DNA from 4 places in the Streptomyces sp. NPDC001816 genome. Region 2 is predicted to be linked to each of the others. Evidence: riboswitches for the same ligand, from Rfam matches in the RefSeq annotation. Region 2 holds a riboswitch; each other region holds the start of a gene.
What was found. Region 2 has a riboswitch for cobalamin ahead of ACFYZZ_RS10730 (SpoIIE family protein phosphatase). Riboswitches for the same ligand answer to the same signal wherever they lie in the genome.
Positions count from the first base shown of each region.

Region 1: it holds a riboswitch for cobalamin, as region 2 does, so the genes downstream of both, ACFYZZ_RS11270 (prenyltransferase/squalene oxidase repeat-containing protein) here and ACFYZZ_RS10730 (SpoIIE family protein phosphatase) in region 2, are expected to answer to the same signal.
Region 3: it holds a riboswitch for cobalamin, as region 2 does, so the genes downstream of both, ACFYZZ_RS35685 (cobalamin biosynthesis protein) here and ACFYZZ_RS10730 (SpoIIE family protein phosphatase) in region 2, are expected to answer to the same signal.
Region 4: it holds a riboswitch for cobalamin, as region 2 does, so the genes downstream of both, ACFYZZ_RS28095 (ribonucleoside-diphosphate reductase subunit alpha) here and ACFYZZ_RS10730 (SpoIIE family protein phosphatase) in region 2, are expected to answer to the same signal.

Region 1 is NZ_JBIATY010000003.1:57,270-61,566, reverse strand. It holds gene ACFYZZ_RS11280 (CbiQ family ECF transporter T component) at 1-659, opposite strand, end outside; gene ACFYZZ_RS11275 (SCO2322 family protein) at 652-1,305, opposite strand; gene ACFYZZ_RS11270 (prenyltransferase/squalene oxidase repeat-containing protein) at 1,302-2,531, opposite strand; cobalamin riboswitch at 2,641-2,776, opposite strand; gene ACFYZZ_RS11265 (phosphotransferase family protein) at 2,835-3,500, shown strand; gene ACFYZZ_RS11260 (hypothetical protein) at 3,750-4,297, opposite strand, start outside.
Region 2 is NZ_JBIATY010000002.1:1,019,971-1,024,267, forward strand. It holds gene ACFYZZ_RS10720 (gas vesicle protein) at 1-218, shown strand, start outside; gene ACFYZZ_RS10725 (gas vesicle protein K) at 205-609, shown strand; gene ACFYZZ_RS10730 (SpoIIE family protein phosphatase) at 1,485-1,745, opposite strand; cobalamin riboswitch at 2,054-2,187, opposite strand; gene ACFYZZ_RS10735 (GNAT family N-acetyltransferase) at 2,424-2,951, shown strand; partial or broken gene ACFYZZ_RS10740 (IS5 family transposase) at 2,961-3,368, opposite strand; gene ACFYZZ_RS10745 (IS110 family transposase) at 3,390-4,297, opposite strand, start outside.
Region 3 is NZ_JBIATY010000013.1:63,611-67,907, forward strand. It holds gene ACFYZZ_RS35675 (anion permease) at 142-1,389, shown strand; gene ACFYZZ_RS35680 (hypothetical protein) at 1,418-1,645, shown strand; cobalamin riboswitch at 1,924-2,066, shown strand; gene ACFYZZ_RS35685 (cobalamin biosynthesis protein) at 2,166-3,110, shown strand; gene ACFYZZ_RS35690 (cobyric acid synthase) at 3,107-4,297, shown strand, end outside.
Region 4 is NZ_JBIATY010000008.1:187,566-191,862, forward strand. It holds gene ACFYZZ_RS28095 (ribonucleoside-diphosphate reductase subunit alpha) at 1-2,067, opposite strand, end outside; cobalamin riboswitch at 2,191-2,335, opposite strand; gene mctP (monocarboxylate uptake permease MctP) at 2,437-4,038, opposite strand; gene ACFYZZ_RS28105 (DUF3311 domain-containing protein) at 4,035-4,297, opposite strand, start outside.

The DNA.
Region 1 (4,297 bases), on a different contig from region 2:
TCCGGGCGGCCGCGCAGCCGGCGGGCGGCGCGCAGCCGCTGGACGTCGGCGATCAGGTGCGGCGCGAAAGTGAGCGCTACGACCACGGCCACGCCTGTCTCGTACAGGGCGCCGGGCAGGGACTTGAGCAGACGCGCCGGGCTGGCCAGGGCGTTGGCGGCGCCGACACAGATGAGGAGGGCGGCGAGCTGCAGGCCGTTGTAGCCGGCGAAGAGCAGCGCTTCCGCGGTGACCTCACCGCCGAGCTGGATGCCCTGCGCCCAGTGGGGGAGGGGCACTTCGGGGAGGGTGAGCAGGACGTGCGTACCGGGGACGGGGGAGCCGAGGACGACCGTGAACGCGAGGCGGATGAGCAGCACGGCGACGGCGAGCTTGGCGAAGGCGGCGTAGGAGCGGGCCCAGGGCGCGCTGGAGCGGTGGGTGGCCACCACGTAGCCCGCCGCAGCTATGAGGAGGCCGAGGAGGAGCGGGTTGGTGGTCCGGGTGGCGGCCGTACCGAGCCCGAGCGACCAGAGCCACCAGGCACCGGGGTGGAGTGGGGCGCGGTGCTGGTGCCGGGCGGGGGTGGGTTTCGCTTGCCCGCGCTTGCGGGGTGCCGACCAGGGGCGCGGGGAACTGCGCGACCAGCCCCCACCCGCCCGCGCCCGGAAACTACGCATCCCTGCGCCGCCGGGCCTGCCACACCGCCGCCCCCGCCAGGAGAACGACCGCGCCCACGCCGATCGGCAGGCCGAGGGAGGGGCCGCTGTCCTTCTGCCGGGGCTTCTCGTCGGCAGCCGTCGGCTTCTTCTCCGTGCCGTCGGCGGACACCTGCTCCCCGCAGCCCTTGTGGGGATACCCGGCGATCGCGCACAACAGGGCGTTGGTGTCGTAGCGGAGCGGCTTCGCGGTGGCTGCCAGGGCCTCGGCCGTCGTCGCGTCGGGGGAGACGCGCGCGCAGGCGGTGCGGCGGGTCGGCGGGGTCTCGCCGGACGGGGCGTCCGCGGGCGTGCCGAAGTCGATGACGAGGGCGACCCGCTTCGTACCCGGCTTCGCGGGCGTCCCCGCGCAGATCGTGGCGAAGTCCGCCGTGCCGCGCGGCCGGCTGGCGTCCGCGGAGTCCTCGCTCACCGCGAAGCGGAAGCCCTGGATCGCGCCGTCGTCGGGACGGGCGGTCGACGGGCCCTGGGTGGCGTACGTCCAGCGGCCGCCGTCCCGCTCCCAGAACGACCAGTAGCGGTAACCGGTGGCGTGCGCCTGGGCGGCACCGGCGAGGAGGACGAGCGCGGCGACCAGCAGGGCCGCGGCACGGCGGACGGCGGTCACAGCTGCTGCCGCTTCCGGCGGCCGCTGAGCAGGATGCCGATGCCGACGCCGAAGACGAGGCCGGCACCTACGATCCACCAGACACCGGTGCCCGAGTCGTGCTCGGCGCGCTTGCCGGGCTCCGCGGTGGCGGCGGCCTTCTGCGGCGCCGGGCCCGTCGCGTTGAGCGCCTGCGCCAGGTCCGTGCCGCCGAAGTCGTGCGGGTCCTCACCCATCGCGTGCGCGGCGAAGACCAGCTCGGCGTAGGCGGCCGGGCCGCTCTGCTCCGCCCACTTCGCCGCGTTCTTCTCCAGCCAGGCGTACGGCTTCTTCGCCTGCCCCGCCCAGCCCTTCGCGGCGAGCGCGACGACCGCGTCCGCCGTGTTGCCGTAGTCGGGCTGGTCCTTGGCCCCGGGCAGGGCGGACTTCAGGTACCCGTCGGAGTTCATGGCCTTCCCCAGGTAAGCGGCGCCGTCGCTCGCCACCTCGGCCGGGGTGGGCTTGTCGGAGTTGCGGCAGATGGAGCTCTGCTCCGGGGCCTTCCCGGCCTTCGGCGCGAACCCCTTGTCGAGCGCGCCCAGCACGCCGGCCGCCGTCGCGTCCGCGTTGGCGACCAGCTTGCCCTTCTTGTCCGGCTGGTAGGCGAGCGCTCCGCCCCCGGTGCCGTCGCACGGCAGGGAGAACTTGGCCAGCAGCTCGTACGGGCTCTTGCCCCGAACGTGCAGCTTGGCGGGGTCCTGGCCGACCGCGGCGAACGCGCCGATGACGACTCCGGTGGAGTTGGTGTCGCTGGGAGCGCCGGGTGAGTAGCCCCAGCCGCCGTCCTCGTTCTGCAGCGTCGTCAGCCAGACCAGGGCCTTGCGGACCTCGGCGTCGTGACCGCCGACCGCCTGCAGCGCCTGGACGGCGGCGGCCGTGCTGTTGGTGTCGGGCTGGGCGCCGCCCTTGCCCTCGCAGGGCTTGGCGGTGTCGGCCCGGAACGCGGCGAAGCCGCCCTTGTCGCACTGCTGCCCGACCAGCCAGTCCACGGCCGAGCCGGCCGGGCGGTAGCCGAGCGTCCGCTGGGCGAGCAGGGCGAGCGACTGGCGCCAGACACCGTCGTACGTGGGGTCCGTCTTGCCGAACAGACCGGCCGGGATCGTCACCTTCGCAGGCGCGGACGGGGACGGGCCGGCGGCCATGGCGGGTGCGGCGGCGGCCAGCACACCTACGGCGGCGAGAGCCGCTGCACTGCGGCGGACGTTCATGGTCGGCGACTGCCTCTCCTGCGGGGAACCGGCAGCGCACGGGAACACCCGGGCGGCTCGGCTCCGTAAACCTCGACGGTGCCGTGCGCTGCGGGTCGCCGCGCACGCGAGCCGGTCAACGTCCCGGGCGGGGCAGTCCGGCTCACCGTCCGGGGCGGACGATTTACGGTTGCGGGTCAGCGCCGGAATTGCACCGGCTTCCCCCCGTACGGGTGTGATGACGACGCCGCCACTTTACCGGCAGCCGTGCGCGCGCTGAGGGGTGGCTGTGGGCACAGCGGGACGGTGACTAGGGTCACGGCCATGACAGCTACGGGGAGACTGCTGGGGTCGGGGCGTTCAGCCGATGTGTACGAGATCGACGAGGCGTGGGTGCTGCGCCGGGACCGCGAGGGCTGGGGGGACGCGGCCGCCGAGGGGGCCGTGATGGAGCACGTGCGCAGGCATGGGTACCCGGCGCCCCGGGTGCGGCACTCCGGCTCGCGCACCGACCTGGTGATGGAGCGGCTGTCCGGGCCGACGATGCTGAGCGGGTTCGCCGAGGGCCGGATCGACGCCCGGGAGGCGGGCGCGCTGCTGGCCCGGCTGCTGCGGCAGTTGCACGCGGTGCCCGGTCGGGACGCCGATGACCCTGAGGCCCGCGTGCTGCATCTGGACCTGCACCCGGACAACGTGATGCTCACCCCGGACGGGCCCCGGGTCATCGACTGGTCCAACGCCGAGGATGGGCGTCCGGGGCTCGACTGGGGCATGACCGCGGTGATCCTCGCTCAAGTCGCCGTCGGCGGCGAACCGCTCGCCCCTCCGGCCCTCGCGATGCTCACGGCCCTGCTCGCCGACCCCTCCGATCTCACGGAAGCGGGACTGGCCGAGGCCCGCCGGCGCCGGGCGGTCAATCCGACGATGAGCCGCCGGGAGGTCGAACTGCTCGGGGATGCCGAGAAGTTGATCCGGTCGCTGGCTTTCTAGTGCCGGGACACTGGTCCGCATGCGGCCGGGCCGTGGGGCCGACGGCCGCGCTCAGGTGGTGGGCCATGTGGCGCAGGGTGTGAGTGGAGTCCGTGGGGGTTTCGCCCTTTGCCGCCCAGTGGCGAGGGGGTCTTCGGGGTCTGCGTGGGCGGCTGCTGTGACGTGGTTGCTGGGTTGCGAGGTGAGGGCGATGCGGTCGGGTGGTGGGCGCGAGGTCGAGGGGGTGTAGCCGGTGCGGGTGTTGGCCTGCTAGGCGGCGTACGGCTGGGCCGGTGGGGTGACGGCCACGGTCAGGTGGCGGGCCATGCGGCGCAGGGTGTGCGCGCAGTCCGTCGGGGTCTCGCCCTCCGCCACCCAGTGCGCGAGGCGGTCCTCGGGGTCGGCGTGGGCGGCCGCCGTGACGTGGTCGCCGGGCTGCCGGGTGAGGACCATGCGCTCGGCGGACGGCTCGTACGCGGCGGCCGGGTCCATGTCCAGGTGGGTCAGCCGGCCGGTCGTGGCCGGGTAGGCGAACTGGATCGAGGCCGCCCGCTGCCGGGTCGGCGCCAGGTCAGGGAGCCGGCCGACGGCCAGAGCGGCGGCGGCTCGGGCGAGGTCGACTCCGGTGGCCCGCTCGACCAGCAGCGGGATCAGATCGCCGGGCAGGTGCGGGACGACGTCCGTGACGCGGGGGCCGCGGGCGGTGAGCCGCAGGCCGATGTGGGCGACGGTGTGCGCGAGACCGAGCGCGCGCACGGTCCGCTCCACCGTCTGCCGCAGGAAGCGGTTGTGCAGCAGCCCGTCGTGGGCGTGCACGG
Region 2 (4,297 bases):
CGGTCGTCCAGCCGCAAGTCGCGCTGATCGATTTGCTGGACCGGCTGCTCAGCGGCGGTGTGGTCCTCACTGGCGATCTTGTACTGTCCATTGCCGACATCGACCTGGTGAGGATCTCGCTGCGCGCTGTGATCGTCTCCATCCGCGAGCAGCTGGACGACGAGTGGGCGACGATGTATCCGCCGAGGAGCGGGGGCGGTCACCGTGACACGACGTGACGAGGGGCCGCCCGCCGACCGGCTGCGGGAGGTGGCCGAGGCCGCGAGCAGGGCGTTCTCACTGCTGCCCGCCCGGCCTGACGAGATCTCCGCGCCCACGTCCAGCCGCGGCCAGACCGCCGCACGGCGACTGCGCGCCGATCCGGACACCGTGGAACGGGACCTGGTCAAACTGGTTCTGACCATCGTCGAGCTGCTGCGCCAGCTGATGGAGCGACAGGCCCTGCACCGGGTCGATGAGGGTGACCTCACCGAGGAGCAGGAAGAACGGCTCGGTCTGACCCTGATGCTGCTCCACGACCGGATGTCCGAACTCTGCGACCACTACGGCCTCACGCTCGCCGACCTCAACATCGACCTGGGACCACTGGGGACGCTGCTTCCCCCGTGAAGGCTGCGTCGGTCGCCGTTGTGCACCCTCGTACGGCCCTGAGACGGCCCGAGGCTCGGCCTGTTGGATGGGCTCTGACGTCACAGCTCAGGATGCCGGTGGAGCACGGTCGTGCCACGCTGGGAGAGGTTGCGCCGCTCCGAGCGTTCGGTGGACGCATGGCCCTGCCACACAAGGACTCCGACATGGCCCGTGACGCCGTCCCACTCAGAACGGCCAATGCGAACCCACGGCCGTGGCACGCAGCCGCGTCGGGTACGACCGTCCTCGCAGCAGCACTGATGATCTTCGGTGTGCGGCACTGCACAAGCACGGTCTTGATCACTGACGCCAGGTAGGTGGCCCATCTGGTCGTCTTGGCCGAGTCAGGCTGCTGTGGCTACGCGTGCTGGTGGCGGCGCGGTGGTGAAGGGGCGGTTGTCGCGAAGAAGAGCCCACAGAACGGCGGCGCGGCGGCGTGCGAGGGCGATGACGGCGGCGCGGCTGGGTGCGGAAGGCATCGCTGATCTGCCGGTCGAGCTGCTTCAACCGGCACCTGTCTGTGTCAAGCGGTTCGGGCAGCCTCCGTGCTTCGGCAGTCGCGGATGAGCTGGCGACAGATCACATCCGGGCGGGACCGGGCGAGTCGTCAACCGCGGGTGATGCTCGTTCATGCCGCCCTCGTCGCAGGCAACGCCCAGGCGATTGATGAACGCCGGCTCGCTGCATGCCAGGACCCGCCGCAACTGCTCCCGCCACTGCGTGTAGTAGGCACCTGCGTCGGGTCGTTGTGCTGCCATGCCGAGATCAACGAGTGTCGGCGGGCAAGAGGTTGTACGCCGGACGGGCAGAGTCCTGACGTCGGTTGCGGCACCTGGCCGCGGGCGCCGACCGGATCAGGTGCCGGCCGGTGGGGTGGAGCGCAGGGCGAGCAACGCGATGTCGTCGGTGCTGTCGGCGCCGAGCCCCCTCAGCAGTTCGTCGCAGAAGACGTCCAGGGGCTCGCGGGCGAGGGCGGCGGCGTGCTGGCGCAGCCGGGTCAGCCCGTGGTCGAGGGATTCGCCGCGGCGCTCGATCAGTCCGTTGGCGAACAGCAACACGGTGGAATGGGCGGGCAGCTCGTCGATGGCGGTCGGGCGCCGGTGCTCGGCATCCATGCCGATCAGCAGCCCCGCGCCCGTCTCCAGAGGACTCTGCCTCCTCCTCCCGGTGCCCTCGGCGCTCTGAGGTTGAGCAGGACGACGTCACATGTAGAGCCGCGCCCTGCCTGGTCGCGGCCCGTCCGCGAGTCGGTCTCCCGCTCGCGGGCCCGCTGCGCCCCTGGCTGAGGAGTCCGCGGTCGCGGCTCCAACCCTTCGGCGTGGAGATAGGGGGTCCGACAGCAAAGATGCCCAACACTTTCCGAGTTGGGCATCAGGTCCGTGCGCGCGCTGTCCCGGTGCCCTGCCGAAGGACCCGGCCAGGCGCCGGGTTCGTTCGGGCAGGCAGGTCCTCGGATTCTCCGGCCAGGGAGGTACACCGTTGTGGGACAGTTCCGGATTCTCACCGGATTTCCCTGCGACTGCTCGACTCGACTGTACCGCTGGCCCGGCGAGGTGCGCGGGACCACCGTCGGCGGTCTTGCACCGCCTCGTGCCACCGTGCGTGGTGACGGCAGGAACCGTTCGTCTTACTGATCATTTCAGAATGAAGTGCTTGGCCAGACGGTTGTGCGCTGCGAACATGCGATCTCCACTGGGCAGTGGAGGACCCAGCACCTGATGACGCAGTGTCGGCTCTGGCGGCTCGCATAGGCTGGCCGGTCTCATCCGACGCACCGCGACGAGGATCAGCCCATGTGCAGCAGCACCAGGATCCGCCTGATAGAGCCCGCCGATGCCGCCCCGATCGCCGCGCATAGAGTGCGGGACTTCGAGGCTTTCCGGCCGTGGGAACCGGCCCAGCCGGCCGACTTCTTCACCCCGGAGGGCCAGGCGGAGCGGATCGACAGGCTGCTGGCCGGATACCGGGCCGGCGCGGCCTGGCCGGGTGTGGTACTCGCCGACGACCGGGTGATCGGGCAGGTCACCGTCGGAGGCATTCTGCCGCAGCCCCACCTTCGCCGCGGTTCCGTTGGTTACTGGATCGCCAGCGTCGCCCAAAATCAAGGGCACGCCGGGCGCGCCGTCGGGCTTGTACTCCAGGTGATGACGGACGAACTCGGGTTGCACCGCGCTGAGGCGTCCACCAATCTGGAGAATCTGCCGTCGCAACGGGTGCTGCGCCGCAACGGGTTCAGCCCGTACGGCGTCGCACACTCCTCGATCTTTCTCGACGGGAGCTGGCGGGATGGGCTGCTGTGGGAGCGGGTCCTGGGCGACTGACTGATCGTTTCACAACGAGGTCTGCAGGCGGCGGAGGCATATGAGGCTGCAGGCCAGTTCGAGCAGGCCGTGATGGAGGTCAGCACGTCTTTCGTAGCGGATGCGGAGTCGTTTGAACTGGTGAAGCCAGGCGAAGGCGCGCTGGACTACCCAGCGGACCTTGCCCAGTCCGGAGCCGTGGGCGGCATCGCGTCGGGCGATCACGGGTTTGATGCCGCGTTTCCACAGCAGGCGGCGGTACTTGTCGAAGTCATAGCCCCGGTCGGCGTACAGTCGCCGGGGCTTGCGCCGAGGGCGTCCCCGCAGGCCCCGGATCGGGGGAACCGCGTTCAGCAGGGGCAGAAGCTGGGTGACGTCGTGCCGGTTGCCGCCGGTGAGCGTGACGGCGAGCGGGGTTCCGTGCCGGTCGACGATCAGACATCCGATGGGGTTAAGCGGTCAAGCTGCGGCAGTGAGGATGGGCTCGGGGCGGGAGGGGAAGGCGATGGTTTCGTCGTAGTGGACTTGTTTGTCGAGGCAGTGGTGCAAGCACCCGATCATGCGGTTGAAGAGATTTCGCAGGGCTGAGATGTGCCGGTCGCCGGTGGTGCGTCTGCGGTCGTAGTGAGCCCTGGCGCCGACTGAGGCCGTCAGGGACGCGAACGACCAGACGTAGCCGGCAGCAGCGAGACGCTGGTTCTTGATCCGGCGGGCCCTGACGGAGACGCTCTTGCCGGATGCCCGGGTCACTGGTGCTGCTCCGGCGTAGGACTTGAGGGCCCTGGCATCGGCAAAGCGGGATCGGTCGTCTCCGATCTCAGCGAGCACACGGGCGCCGGTGAGGGAGCCGAGTCCGGGGAAGCTGGTGATGATGTCGGCGTCCGGGTGTGTCTCAAAAGCTTCCACCGCGGCTTCGGCGAGCTCCTCTGCGCTGGTGCAGGCGGCGTCCAATTTTCGGAGCAGTGTCAGGGCCTGGTGGCCCATCGCGTCTTCGACCAGCGGGAGTTGGCGCATTTGAGGGGCTCGTAGGACCGCGTGTAGGCGCGTGGCCTCGGCCTCGATCCCGCGTTGGCGTCCGGCTCTTTTCAGTGCGGCCCGCAGCTGGGTTTTGGTCAGCCGGGCGGCCCGGGCCGGAGTGGGTGCGGCTGCCAGCAGCGCGCGGGCGACGGATGAGCACAGGCCGCCGAGGATCGGCTGGACGGCGGCGAGGTAGCCGGGGAAGTATTCGTGCAGGTGGGACCGTAGTTTGTTGGCAGCCTGGGTGCGGTCCCAGACCGCGTCCTGCTGGGCGCGGGCCAAGACGGCGATGGCCTGGGCGAGTTCGGTGTCGGCAGGCAGCGTCCGGTGTGCTGCGGCGTCGGTGCGCA
Region 3 (4,297 bases), on a different contig from region 2:
AAGGGGCGCCTGGGGTGTCGGACGCGAACGACATCCCAGCCATCCTTTGACGACACCCTCACGCCTGCCCCAGTTCACCTTCCGTTCACCCAGGTTGCCTACGGTCCAACAGCCAATGACCTCGAACGATTGCCTGGGTAAATGGAAAACTTCTCGCTGATCCTCGCGATTGTGGTGGTAACCGCACTCGCGTTCGATTTCACGAACGGTTTTCACGACACCGCCAACGCGATGGCCACGACCATCTCGACCGGTGCGCTCAAGCCCAAGGTCGCGGTGGCCATGTCCGCCGCCCTCAACCTTGTAGGCGCTTTCCTCTCCGTGGAGGTCGCCAACACGATCTCCAAGGGCCTTGTCGATGAGAACGGCATCCGTCCCGAGGTCATATTCGCCGCCCTGGTCGGCGCGATCCTCTGGAACCTGCTGACCTGGCTGGTGGGACTGCCGTCCAGCTCCTCGCACGCCCTGATGGGCGGCCTGATCGGCGCCACCGTCGCCTCCGCTGGCTTCGGGGCCGTCCACAGTGACGTGCTCGTCACCAAGGTGCTGCTCCCGGCGGTCGCCGCGCCGATCGTCGCGGGTCTCGCCGCGATGCTGGCCACCCGCTTCTCCTACGGCATCGGCAAGAACGCCGACGGCGAGGCCACCCGCAAGGGCTACCGCGCCGGTCAGATCGCCTCCGCCGGTCTGGTCTCCCTCGCCCACGGCACCAACGACGCGCAGAAGACGATGGGCATCATCACCCTCGCCCTCGTCGCGGGCGGCGCCATCGCCCCCGACTCCAACCCTCCCACCTGGGTGATCCTCTCCGCGGGTCTGGCGATCGCGCTCGGCACCTACATCGGCGGCTGGCGGATCATCCGCACCATGGGCAAGGGCCTGACCGACCTCGAGCCGCGACAGGGCTTCGCCGCCCAGACCAGCGCGGCCACGGCCATCCTGGCCTCCTCGCACCTCGGCTTCTCCCTCTCCACCACCCACGTCGTCTCCGGCTCGGTGATGGGTGCGGGTCTGGGCCGCAAGGGCGGTGTGGTCCGCTGGTCCACCGCGACCCGCATGTTCATCGCCTGGGCGCTGACCCTGCCGGCCGCCGCGCTGGTCGGCGCGGGCGCCGAGTCCGTCATGGACCTGGGTGACTGGGGCACCGCCGCCGTCGCCGTCTTCCTGGTCGGCGCCAGCGCCGCCATCTGGAAGATCTCCCGCCGCGAGGTCGTCGACCACACCAACGTCGTCGACGACACGGTGGAGCCGGCCGGCGTGGTGACCACCGCCATCGCCGCGGTGACCCCGCCGCCCGCGGGCATCGTCGCCGAGGACCTGTCGGTCACGATCCCGGCCCAGGCCACCACCGAACCGGCTCCGGCGACTCCGCCGGCCGCCGCAGTCTGACCGCCCGGAAACTGAAGGAAGCATCCCCATGAAGATCGACTGGGCGGCTCTCGGCTCCGTCTTCGGCGTCAGCCTCGCGTTCACGGTGGGCCTGGTGGCGCTGTTCACCCTCGGCGTCAACGGCCTCTCGCGCCGCGAGAAGGCCACGGCGCAGGGTGGGTCCGCGGCGCTGGCCGTGACCGGTGCGTACGTGTGCTTCGCGGCTTGTGCGGCCGCGGTGGCGTACGGGATCTATCTGATCGTGGCGAAGCCCTGACGCCGAATTCTCCATCGTCCGCCCTGTCGGCACCGATTCAGTCGGAGCGACAGGGCGGACGTGTGTCCGCCGCGGCCCCGCGACCGTTGCATCCCGTATAAGACGTACGCGACGTACGCGCTCTTGCAGGCGATCACGGTCCGTGAGCGCGAGCGGGATCCCCGAATGCCGTCCGAGGGAGCGGAATTCACCGCAACCCGGTCGCTCGGCGCTGCCCGGCGGGCCGGCGATGTGGGCCTCAGCACAGTCCGGCTTCCCAGGTCAAAGGCAAGTTGACGGCCCTTCCGGGCGCGTGGTGGACTGCCCGGGCCATGTACGGCGGCAGGAGAGGAAGCCGGTGCGAATCCGGCGCGGTCCCGCCACTGTCACCGGGGAAGAAATCCCCGGGAGCCAGGAACTCTCACCGCCGGTCTCGTCGAACCAGGGCGTGGACACCCTGAGTGAGGACATATCGCCATGCGCGGCTGCCGATTGAGGTTCAGTAACCAGGCCCTGCCTGCCCCGACGGCCGGCTGAGCCGATGGGTGCCGATCGCTTCTACGCGTACGGCGCCGCCGCCGGCCTCGTCGGCGACCTGGTCCTCGGCGATCCGCGCCGCGGGCATCCGGTCGCCGCGTTCGGGCGGGCTGCCGCCGCCGTGGAGCGCGCGCTGTGGCACGACCACCGCGGCTGGGGTGCGCTGCACACCGTCGTGTGCGCCGGAGGCGCCGTCGCGCTGGGGGCCGTGGCCGAGCGGGCCGTGCGCCGCTCCCCCGTCGCTTCCGTCGCGCTGACCGCCGCCGCCACCTGGGCCGTGGTCGGCGGTACTTCGCTCGCCCGGGAGGCACGGACCGTCGGGCGCGCGCTGGAGGCCGGGGACGTCGAGGCGGCCCGGGCGCGGCTGCCGCATCTGTGCGGGCGGGATCCGCAGGCCCTCGACGCCGACGGGATCGCCCGAGCGGTCGTGGAGTCCGTCGCCGAGAACACCTCCGACGCCGTGGTGGGTGCGCTGGTGTGGGGTGCGGTGGGCGGGGTGCCGGGGCTGCTCGGGTTCCGGGCCGTCAACACCCTGGACGCGATGGTGGGGCACAAGTCGGCCCGCTTCCGGCGCTACGGCTGGGCCTCCGCCCGGCTCGACGACGTCGTCGGGTGGCCGGGGGCGCGGCTGACCGCCGTGCTCGCCGCCGCGGCCGGACCGGACCCCCGCGGCGCGTTGCGTGCCTGGCGGGCGGACGCCCGCAAGCACCCGAGTCCCAACGCCGGGCCCGTCGAGGCCTCGTTCGCGGGTGCCCTCGGCGTGCGGCTGGGCGGGACGCTCTCCTACGGCGGGCGCGTCGAACACCGGCCCGTACTGGGCGGGGACACCGGGCGGGCGGTCCGGGTCACCGACATCGACCGGGCCGTACGGCTCTCCCGCCGGGTCGGCCTGCTCGCGCTCGGCGTCACGGTCGCCGCGCGCCGACTCGTGAAGGGACGTGGCAAGTGAACGGTGGTCTGCTCGTCGCCGGCACCACCTCCGACGCCGGCAAGAGCGTCGTGACGGCCGGGATCTGCCGGTGGCTGGTGCGCCAGGGCGTCAAGGTCGCGCCCTTCAAGGCGCAGAACATGTCCCTCAACTCGTTCGTGACCCGGGAGGGTGCAGAGATCGGGCGGGCTCAGGCCATGCAGGCCCAGGCCTGCCGTGTCGAGCCGACCGCGCTGATGAACCCCGTGCTGCTCAAGCCCGGTGGCGAGCAGAGCAGTCAGGTGGTGCTGCTCGGCAAGCCGGTGGGCGAGCTGAGCGCGCGCGGGTACCACGGGGGGCGCCAACAGCGGCTGCTCGGCACGGTGCTGGACTGTCTTGCCGAGTTGCGGGGCACGTATGACGCGGTGATCTGTGAGGGGGCCGGTTCGCCCGCGGAGATCAATCTGCGGCGCACCGACATCGTGAACATGGGGATCGCGCGGAACGCGCGGCTGCCCGTGCTGGTGGTGGGCGACATCGACCGCGGGGGCGTGTTCGCCTCCTTCTTCGGGACCGTCGCGCTGCTGTCCCAGGAGGACCAGGAGTTGGTCGCCGGGTTCCTGGTCAACAAGTTCCGCGGGGATGTCAGCCTGCTGGAGCCGGGGTTGGACATGCTGCACGGGCTCACCGGGCGGCACACCTACGGCGTGCTGCCGTTCCGGCACGGGCTCGGCATCGACGAGGAGGACGGACTGCGGGTCTCCCTGCGCGGGACCGTGCGGGAGTCGAACACCGCCCCGCCCGTCGGCGAGGACGTGCTGCGGGTCGCCGTCTGCGCGGTCCCGCTCATGTCCAACTTCACGGACGTGGACGCGCTGGCCGCCGAACCGGGCGTCGTGGTGCGGTTCGTGGACCGGCCGGAGGAGCTGGCGGACGCGGACCTGGTCGTGGTCCCGGGCACACGCGGGACCGTACGGGCGCTGGAGTGGCTGCGGGAGCGGGGCCTCGCGGACGCGCTGGTGCGCAGGGCCGCCGAGCAGCGCCCGATTCTCGGTATCTGCGGCGGCTTCCAGGTGCTCGGCGAGCACATCGAGGACGAGGTCGAGTCGCGCGCCGGCGCCGTTCCCGGACTCGGCCTGCTGCCCGTGCGGGTGCGGTTCGCCCGCGAGAAGACCCTCACCCGGCCGACCGGGGAAGCCCTCGGGGAGCGGGTCGAGGGGTACGAGATC
Region 4 (4,297 bases), on a different contig from region 2:
CAGCGCCCGCACGTCGGCCGGGATCCACGCGAAGCCCTGCACCGAGCCGTTGGAGTCGCGCAGCGCCTCACGGGTGCGCGCGTCCCAGACGCCCAGCTCCTTGAGGTCCTGCACCAGGTAGGAGTTGACCTGCAGGAACTCGCCGGACAGCGTCTCGCGCTTGAACAGGTTGGAGACCTGCGGCTCGATGCACTCGTACACGCCCGCGATGGACGCGATGGTGGCGGTCGGGGCGATCGCCAGCAGCAGCGAGTTGCGCATGCCGACCGCGGCGATCCGCTCGCGCAGGGCCGCCCAGCGCTCGGGCCAGGTCAGGCGAACGCTCGGGAAATGGTCGGGGTGCAGGACACCGCGGGCGGTGCGGGTCTTCTCCCAGGCCGGCAGCGCGCCGCCCCGCTCGGCCAGGTCGGCGGAGGCCTCGTACGCGGCGAGCATGATCCGCTCGGCGATCCGTGTCGACAGGGCCTTGGCCTCGGCGGAGTCGAAGGGCAGGCGCAGCTTGAAGAAGACGTCCTGCAGACCCATCGCACCCAGGCCCACCGGACGCCACCTGGCGTTGGAGCGGCCCGCCTGCTCGGTCGGGTAGAAGTTGATGTCGACCACGCGGTCGAGGAAGGTGACGGCCGTGCGGACGGTCTCGTCGAGGCGCTCCCAGTCGATGTCCCCGCCCTGCACGAAGGCACCGAGGTTGACCGAACCCAGGTTGCAGACCGCCGTCTCGCCGTCGTCGGTGACCTCCAGGATCTCCGTGCAGAGGTTCGAGGAGTGGACGACGTGGCCCGCCTCGGCCGTCTGGTTGGCGGTGCGGTTGGCGGCGTCCTTGAAGGTCATCCAGCCGTTGCCGGTCTGCGCGAGGGTGCGCATCATGCGGCCGTACAGGTCACGGGCCGGGATGGTCTTCTTCGCGAGCCCGTTCGCCTCCGCCTTGCGGTACGCGGCGTCGAACTCCTCGCCCCACAGGTCGACCAGCTCCGGCACGTCCGCCGGGGAGAACAGCGACCACTGCTCGTCGGCGTTGACCCGGCGCATGAACTCGTCCGGGATCCAGTGCGCGAGGTTGAGGTTGTGCGTACGGCGGGCGTCCTCACCGGTGTTGTCGCGCAGCTCCAGGAACTCCTCGATGTCGGAGTGCCAGGTCTCCAGGTACACCGCGGCCGCGCCCTTGCGCCTTCCGCCCTGGTTCACGGCGGCCACCGAGGCGTCCAGGGTCTTCAGGAACGGGACGATGCCGTTGGAGTGCCCGTTGGTGCCGCGGATCAGCGAACCGCGGCTGCGGATGCGGGAGTACGAAAGACCGATGCCGCCGGCGTGCTTGGAGAGCCGGGCGACCTGGTGGTAGCGGTCGTAGATGGAGTCCAGCTCGTCCAGCGGGGAGTCGAGGAGGTAGCAGGACGACATCTGGGGGTGCCGCGTGCCGGAGTTGAAGAGCGTGGGGGAGGAGGGCAGGTAGTCGAGGCGGCTCATGAGCCCGTAGAGCGCGGCGACTTCGTCGACGGAGCGGGTCGTGTCGTCCTCGGCGAGACCCGCGGCGACGCGCAGCATGAAGTGCTGGGGCGTCTCGATCACCTGGCGGGTGAGGGGGTGGCGCAGCAGGTAGCGGCTGTGCAGGGTGCGCAGGCCGAAGTAGCCGAAGCGGTCGTCGCCGTCCGCGTCGATCAGCGTGTCCAGACGCTCGGCGTGCAGCCGTACGAACTCCGCCGTGCGGTCGGCGACCAGGCCCTCGCGGTGGCCCACGGCGACGGACTCGGTGAAGGACGTCACGCCCTGCGAGGCGGCCTCGGCGCGGATCGAGATGGTCAGCAGCCGGGCGGCCAGCCGGGAGTAGGCGGGGTCGTCGGAGATGAGGCCGGCGGCCGCCTCCGTGGCCAGCTCGCGCAACTCCGCCTCGTCGGCCCGGGCGGACCGGCCCCGCAGCGCGGCCGCGGCGACCCGGCCGGGGTCGGCGTCGGGGAGGTCGGCGGTCAGCTCGGTCAGGGTCCGCAGCAGCGCGGCACCGGGACCGTCGGTCTCCACCGGAGCTGCGGTCGCCTGGACGGCTGAAGCCGGGTCGGCTGGCGCGATGGTCACGTGGGGCTCTCCCTCGCTCGGCACAGGGCCTGGCGGAGGGCAGGGGCAGCACGAGCGCGCACGGCGTCGCGTCCACCGGCCCACTCCACGAGGCCCGGACGTCTGAAGGCACCCGGACCGGACGGCCGGGCGCGCGCTGACGGCAGGTCCTCGGACTGAACAGGCGTGCGGAAGCACGCAAGTACACCGTTGCGGGACAGTTCCGGATTCGCACCGGATTCCCCTGCGGCGACAGCGAGGATGAGCATACATCTAGTGCCGGGTTGTGGTGTCACCCCCAGATGTTGTGTCTGTTGCGTGTCGTGACGGCTTCAGAGGGTCAACAGCGGGCCGCCGTGGTGCTTGTTGTCGGCGGCCCGCTGCGGGTGCCTAGGGGGTTGCATTCGGCGTCAGTTCCGCCTGGACCCCCGCGTCGCCCGCGTCCGCCGTGTAGTCCTCGGGGCGGGTCTCGTCGATGCCCTCGGGGGCCTTCAGGGCCTTCAGCGCGAAGGTCAGGACCACCGTGACGGCGACGTTCAGCACGAAGGCCGTGAGGCCGATGTAGCCGATCTCACCGATGCCCGGGATCTCCTTGGAGTTGCCGCCGAAGTGCTTCTGCGTCGGCGAGGCCACCCCGTACGCGGCGAACGTGCCGTAGACCATGCCGACCGCCCAGCCGGCCAGCAGCGCCCAGCGGTGGCACCAGCGGGTGAACAGGCCGCCGACCAGGGCCGGGAAGGTCTGCAGGATCCAGATGCCGCCCAGCAGCTGGAAGTTGATGGCGACCGTCTTGTCCATGGTGAGCACGAAGACCAGGGCGCCGACCTTGACCAGCAGCGACACGAGCTTGGAGACCTGGGCCTCCTGCTTCGGCGTGGCGTCCGGCCTGATGAAGTCCTTGTAGATGTTGCGGGTGAAGAGGTTCGCCGCCGCGATGGACATGATGGCCGCGGGCACGAGGGCGCCGATGCCGATCGCCGCGAACGCCACGCCCGCGAACCAGTCCGGGAACATGTCCTCGAACAGCTGCGGAATCGCCAACTGCCCGTTGGTGACGTTCACCCCGGCCGCGATCGCCATGAAGCCGAGCAGCGCGAGCAGGCCCAGCATCAGCGAGTACAGCGGCAGGATCGTGGTGTTGCGCCGGATCACCTCACGGCTCCTGGACGAGAGCGTCGCGGTGATCGAGTGCGGGTACATGAACAGCGCGAGCGCCGAACCGAGCGCCAGCGTGGCGTACGTCCACTGGCCCGCGGGGGCCGGTACGAGCCCGCCCGCACCCGCCTTCGTGAACTTCTCGCCGGCCTTGGCGAAGATGTCGTCGAACCCGCCCAGCTTGATCGGGATGTAGATGATCGCCACCGCGATGACGATGTAGATCAGCGTGTCCTTGACGAACGCGATCAGCGCGGGGGCGCGCAGGCCCGACGAGTACGTGTACGCGGCCAGCACGCCGAAGGCGATGAGCAGCGGCAGGTCCTTCACGAACCAGTTGGTGTTCTCGCCGCCGCCGACGCCCATCACGTCCAGCACCGCCTGGATGCCGACGAGCTGGAGCGCGATGTACGGCATCGTCGCGAGGATGCCGGTGACCGCCACGGCCAGCGACAGGCCCTTGGAGCCGAAGCGGCCGCGCACGAAGTCCGAGGTCGTCACATAGCCGTGCTTGTGCGAGACCGACCACAGACGGGGCAGGAACGTGAAGATCAGCGGGTAGACCAGGATGGTGTACGGCACGGCGAAGAAGCCGGCCGCACCCGCCGCGTAGATCGCCGCCGGCACGGCGACGAACGTGTACGCCGTGTACAGGTCGCCGCCGAGCAGGAACCAGGTGATCCAGGTGCCGAACGACCGCCCGCCCAGGCCCCATTCGTCCAGGGAGTGCTCGTTCTCGGCCCTGCGCCAGCGGGCGGCCAGGAAGCCCATGACCGTGACGGCCAGGAAGAAGAAGATGAAGACGCCGAGCGCGACGCCGTTGACGCCGTTCTTCACTGCGCCGCCCCCTTGCCCTGAGTGGCCCTGCGGGCGCTCTGGTCACGCTGCCAGAGCTTGTACGCGAGCATCGTGAGCGCGGTGGAGATCAGCACCCACAGCATCTGGTACCAGTAGAAGAACGGGATCCCGATGAACGCGGGATCCGTCTTGGCGTACGAGCCCACCCACAGCATCGCCATGAAGGGCGCGACGAGACACAGGCCGATGATCACGCGGACCGGTGTCACCACCGGTGGTCTCACTTCAGGCGTTTCGG